DNA from 2 places in the Shewanella sp. SP2S2-6 genome. Region 2 is predicted to be linked to the other one. Evidence: predicted binding sites of a transcription regulator. Region 2 holds the regulator's gene; the other holds the start of a gene.
What was found. Region 2 encodes NrdR, which represses ribonucleotide reductase genes. Its sites were predicted from a motif close to AAACACNANATNTNGTGTTT; they were not measured.
Positions count from the first base shown of each region.

Region 1 (3,140 bases), on a different contig from region 2:
CGAAGTTAATCACGCCTATACCTAAGGTACGGCGATTCATCGAGGCAAGTTGTGCTGCCTTGATAGGATAATCTTGATAATCCAGCAGATTATCCAGTGCGCGTACCGCGAGGTCGGCTAATGGCTCAATATCAGATAATTCTTTGATTGAACCTAAGTTAAGTGCTGACAGCGTACAAAGCGCGATTTCACCATTAGGATCATCGATGTTGTTCAATGGTTTTGTCGGCAGGGCGATTTCAAGACACAGGTTAGATTGTCTGATCGGCGCGACTTTAGAATCGAACGGGCTATGGGTGTTGCAGTGATCCACGTTCTGAATGTAGATACGGCCGGTTGAGGCGCGCTCTTGCATCATCAGTGAAAACAGCTCAACTGCCTTTATGGTTTTCTTACGAATACTGCTGTCTTGCTCGTATTGCACATATAAACGTTCGAATTCGTTTTGATCTTCAAAGAACGCATCGTACAAACCAGGTACATCTGATGGGCTAAACAGGCTGATATTTTCGCCCTTGATCAGACGTTGATACATGACTTTGTTCAACTGCACACCGTAGTCTAAGTGACGGATACGGTTATCTTCAACGCCGCGGTTATTTTTCAATACCAGCAGAGATTCGACTTCTAAGTGCCAAATCGGGTAGAAGAGGGTCGCAGCACCACCACGCACGCCGCCTTGAGAGCAAGACTTAACTGCGGTTTGGAAATACTTATAGAAAGGTAAACAACCTGTGTGGAAGGCTTCACCACCACGGATTGGGCTACCTAAGGCGCGAATACGACCGGCGTTAATACCGATACCCGCACGTTGACTGACGTATTTCACTATCGACGAAGCTGTCGCGTTGATTGAATCTAAGCTGTCACCACATTCGATCAGTACGCAAGAGCTGAACTGACGTGTTGGCGTGCGCACACCAGCCATGATTGGCGTTGGCAGCGAAATCTTAAAGGTCGATACCGCGTCATAGAAATCTTTAACGTATTTCAGGCGAGTTTCTTTTGGATAACGGGCAAACAAACAGGCCGCGACCAAAATGTAGAGGAACTGCGCGCTCTCGTAGATTTCGTGTGTCACACGGTTTTGAACTAAATATTTACCTTCAAGCTGCTTTACCGCTGCGTAAGAGAAGTCCATATCGCGCCAATGGTCGATATAGGTATCCATCACGTCGAGTTCTTCGCGGCTGTAATCTTGCAGAATGTGCATGTCATACTTGCCAAGCTCAACTAATTTCGTCACGTGGGTATACAGTGCTGGCGGCTCGAATTGACCGAAGGCCTTCTTACGCAAATGAAACACCGCTAAACGGGCGGCGAGGAACTGATAGTCCGGTGATTCTGGAGAAATTAAATCCGCCGCCGCTTTGATAATGGTTTCATGGATGGCTTCGGTTGGGATGCCATCGAAAAACTGTAGGTGCGAGCGCAGTTCAACTTCAGAAACAGAAACGTTTTTTAATCCCTTGGCTGCCCAAGTAATTACGCGGTGTATTTTTTCGAGATCGATATTCTCACGATCGCCACAGCGTTTTGTGACTGTCATAGTGCTATTCATTTGGAGATAGGCCTTGGTTCTTATATCTATTTAGGTGAGCAAGTTCACCGTACGTATCCTTGTAAAACAATCAATAACCGTCCCTTAAATACTGCTGACTGGTTGAAAACGAGTCAATTAAGCGGCGAGCTTCTAGTGTGTCTGATTGCTACCTATACACAAGATATGGTGTTTTAAATTATCTGGGATACAAGATAGTGAGGTTTGCCCCTATTTGCAAGTCTGAATTCAGGGGACATCTTGTGGATAAGTTGAGGATAAGCTTTCGCGTTAGTAACGACTAACCTTGAAGCTCAATTTCAGGTTAGCGTGTCGCACTCATGGGGGATTTTTAGGCGATCTTTTCTTTAGATCGCGATCGCGCACAAGTGCCGATCTTTTATCCGCCGACCTTTCGCAGCCTGATTTTATTCGCAGGTAAAAATCAGGCAAACACACTTATGTGCGTCTGCATAGTCACTTTAGCAAAAGGTTTATCTTTGAGTGTCATGGTGACGTCTGTTCGCCGTTTTATTAGCGAGCTTTTCTAGGAAAATGCGTCGACTAATGCCTGATGTAGCTCAGTTGGGCTGGCAAAGTGTGCGTGAGCTGGCCACTGTAATGGCTGGTCGTTGACACCCAGATAACCCCATAGGGCAACGCCGCCTAACATGCCCGCCGCCTTAGCTGCCAACAAATCCCGCTCAGCATCCCCAAGATACAAAATGTGCTCTGGAGCGCAGTTCAGTTGCTGAGCCCCTAATAACATAGGTGCTGTGTGGGGTTTTGGGTGTTTGGTTGAATCGCCACTGATGATAACGGGCATACGTAAGTGTAAATTCAGTTTTCGCAATAAGGGACGGGTAAAGCGGGCAGGCTTGTTGGTGATCACCCCAAATGGCAGCTGCATTAACTCGAGCCAGTCGAGTAATGCTGCAATGCCTGTGAATAGCGCACAGTGATCGCCATTAATGCGCTGATAGTGGGCGAGCAGCCCTTGCTGAACTTGAGTGCGAAGATCATCCGCTGCATTGGGGATCGCCGCATCGACTAAGGCAAAACTGCCGTGGGATGCGGCGTAGCGCATGGCCGCTAACGGCTGCGCGGCGATGCCGACGTCTTGAAGACTTAAATTAAGGGCCTGCACCAGATCCGGCGCGGTATCGGCTAAGGTGCCGTCGAGATCGAACAGTACGCCTTGGATCTGTGCCAAACTCATATTAATCAACCTTACGCGTCGCTATCATGTAATTGACATCAACTTTAGGCGTGTATTTAAAAATGCCCGTCAGCGGGTTGTAGCTGATGCCTAATGCATCGGTACAGATCAGATCGGTATTGTCCACAAGTTCAATCAATTCCGAAGGCTTAATGAATTTTTTATGCTCATGGGTACCAACTGGCAGCATCTTCAGTAAATATTCTGCGCCCAGAATCGTGTGCACATAGGATTTAATGTTGCGGTTGATGGTGGAGAAAAACACAAAGCCACCGGGTTTAACCATGTCACAGCAAGCCTTGATCACAGATTGTGGATCGGGCACATGCTCCAGCATTTCCATACAGGTCACCACATCGTAATAGGCTTGATGATCTTGGC
Region 1 covers NZ_JAUOEQ010000038.1:38,565-41,704, reverse strand. The annotation lists gene nrdA (class 1a ribonucleoside-diphosphate reductase subunit alpha) at 1-1,561, opposite strand, end outside; gene Q4Q57_RS18905 (HAD-IA family hydrolase) at 2,088-2,759, opposite strand; gene ubiG (bifunctional 2-polyprenyl-6-hydroxyphenol methylase/3-demethylubiquinol 3-O-methyltransferase UbiG) at 2,761-3,140, opposite strand, start outside.
Region 1: the regulator NrdR is predicted to act here: its motif matches at 1,716-1,735, upstream of nrdA (class 1a ribonucleoside-diphosphate reductase subunit alpha).

Region 2 (3,140 bases):
GCAACCCTACCTATAAGAATTGGCAGCTGGAGTAAGCAATGCTGAAAAAAGATATGAATATCGCAGATTATGATCCGGAACTGTTTAAGGCAATTCAGAATGAAACTCTGCGTCAAGAAGAGCATATTGAGCTGATTGCTTCTGAAAACTACACCAGTCCACGCGTGATGGAAGCGCAAGGTTCACAGTTAACCAATAAGTACGCTGAAGGCTATCCAGGCAAGCGTTACTACGGTGGTTGTGAGTATGTGGACGTAGTTGAAACCTTAGCGATTGAACGTGCTAAAGAATTGTTTGGCGCAACTTACGCTAACGTACAACCTCATTCAGGTTCACAGGCAAACAGCGCTGTTTACATGGCATTGTTAAAACCTGGCGATACCGTACTGGGCATGAACTTAGCCCACGGTGGTCACTTGACCCACGGTTCACCCGTTAACTTCTCTGGCAAACTGTACAATATCATTCCTTACGGTATCGACGAGTCAGGTAAAATTGACTACGACGAAATGGAACGTCTGGCCGTAGAACATAAGCCTAAGATGATGATCGGCGGTTTCTCTGCCTATTCAGGTATCGTTGACTGGGCAAAAATGCGTGAAATCGCAGACAAAATAGGTGCTTACCTATTTGTCGATATGGCGCACGTTGCCGGTCTTATCGCTGCGGGTGTTTATCCAAACCCAGTACCACACGCACACGTTGTGACGTCAACGACCCACAAAACTTTAGCCGGTCCTCGTGGTGGCGTGATCCTGTCTGCTGCTGACGATGAAGACTTGTACAAGAAGTTGAATTCAGCGGTATTCCCAGGCGGTCAAGGTGGCCCATTAATGCACGTTATCGCTGGTAAAGCGGTTGCGTTCAAAGAAGCACTAGAGCCAGAATTTAAAGTGTACCAACAGCAAGTGGTTAACAACGCTAAAGCTATGGTTGAAGTGTTCCTTGAGCGCGGTTACAAAATCGTCTCTGGCGGAACCAGCAACCACTTGATGCTAGTTGATCTGATTGGTCGTGACTTAACCGGTAAAGAAGCCGATGCCGCCTTAGGTAGCGCTAACATTACCGTGAACAAAAACTCAGTACCAAACGATCCACGTTCACCTTTTGTGACTTCAGGTGTGCGTATCGGTACGCCAGCGATTACGCGTCGCGGCTTTAAAGAAGCGGAATCGAAAGAGCTGACTGGCTGGATCTGTGACATCCTTGATGATGCTAACAATCCTGCAGTGATTGAGCGTGTTAAAGGCCAAGTATTGGCACTGTGCGCACGTTTCCCTGTTTACGGTTAATCTGTAAATAGTCTCCTTTTTGTGGTGCTGAGCCTAACAAGCATCAGGTGGTTAACCTCAGCCCATAAATAGGATAAAATCCCATGGCCGCATTAAGCGGCCATTTTTATTGCTAAAATCTTAGACTTAAACCAAACAGGCTAACCTTAGATAACATAGTAAAGCCAACGGCTTTACGTCATTCACTGGCAGGAGGCTCAATGCATTGTCCATTTTGCAGCGCGACAGATACTAAAGTCATCGATTCTCGATTAGTGGCGGAAGGCCACCAAGTGCGCCGTCGCCGAGAATGCACCGAATGCCATGAAAGATTTACCACCTTCGAAGGCGCCGAGTTAGTCATGCCTAGGGTGATTAAACGCGATGGTTCACGCCAACCCTTCGATGAAGAAAAACTCCAAGGTGGCATGCTGCGCGCCGTTGAAAAACGCCCCGTGTCTATGGATGAAATTGAGCAAGCGCTTAGCAAAATCAAATCGACCCTGCGCGCCACTGGCGAGCGGGAAGTGCCGTCAGAAATGGTCGGTAACTTGATGATGGAGCAATTGATGAGTCTAGATAAAGTCGCCTACATACGTTTTGCTTCTGTGTACCGCGCCTTTGAAGACGTGTCTGAATTTGGTGAGGCCATCGCTAAACTGCAAAAGTAGTTATTCAATTTTTGTGGCCTGTCGTTCAGGCTTCTGGTTGCGCTAGCTTTAAAAGAGGCTTTTGATTAATTGCTTCTGTAAGACAGGTTTTAAACACAGATTTACAAGACTGGTGAAAGCCGAAACCTTTAACAACAGGGTTGAACATGAGCTTGAACATAAGTTGGTCCGTACTCGATACCCAAATGATGAGCCGCGCGATTCAATTGGCGCGCAAAGGCTTTTACACCACGAGGCCCAATCCCAGTGTGGGCTGCGTTATCGTTAAAGATAATCAGATTGTCGGCGAAGGTTATCATCAAAAAGCGGGTGAGCCCCACGCCGAAGTGCATGCGTTACGTATGGCTGGCGAACACGCCCGCGGCGCAACGGCCTATGTCACCTTAGAGCCCTGTAGCCATTATGGCCGCACGCCACCCTGTGCCTTGGCGCTGATCAATATTGGCGTTAAACGCGTGGTGGTGGCGGTTGAAGATCCTAATCCGCAAGTAGGTGGTCGTGGCATTCAAATGCTGCGCGATGCCGGTATTGAAGTGGATGTGGGATTACATCGCGATGAAGCCTATGCCTTGAATTTAGGCTTTATGAAGCGCATGGAATCGGGTTTACCCAGAGTTACAGTCAAATTGGCTGCGAGTCTCGATGGTAAAACTGCGCTGTCTAACGGTGTGTCTAAATGGATAACTGGTCCAGAATCTCGCCGCGACGTGCAGCGATTACGCTTACGTTCCTGCGCGCTAGTTACGGGGATCGAAACCATACTGGCAGACGCTCCTTTACTTAATGTGCGTTATCAGGAACTTGGCAGCTTAAAAGACAGTGTAACCGAGGCGCAATTACTGCAGCCATTAAGAGTGATACTCGACAGTCGCGCCCGTTTGCCGTTATCGGCCACCTGCTTGGCTATCGTATCGCCCATACTCTTGGTCTCGACCGTGGCTTATCCCACAGAGTTTCAAGCACAATTGCCCTCCCATGTGAGTTGCCTCGTGTTACCTGCAATTGCAGGTCGCGTCTCATTGCCTGAACTATTAAGCTATTTAGGCCAAAGCTGTAATCACGTGCTGGTGGAAGCGGGTGCAACCTTAGCGGGCGCATTTTTAGCAGAGGGGCTGGCCGATGAGTTAGTGCTATACCAAGCGATGAAAATCCTCGGTGGGCATGGGCGTAATTTGCTGCAATTGCCCGATTATCAAAC
Region 2 covers NZ_JAUOEQ010000026.1:16,478-19,617, reverse strand. The annotation lists gene glyA (serine hydroxymethyltransferase) at 39-1,292, shown strand; gene nrdR (transcriptional regulator NrdR) at 1,493-1,942, shown strand; gene ribD (bifunctional diaminohydroxyphosphoribosylaminopyrimidine deaminase/5-amino-6-(5-phosphoribosylamino)uracil reductase RibD) at 2,089-3,140, shown strand, end outside.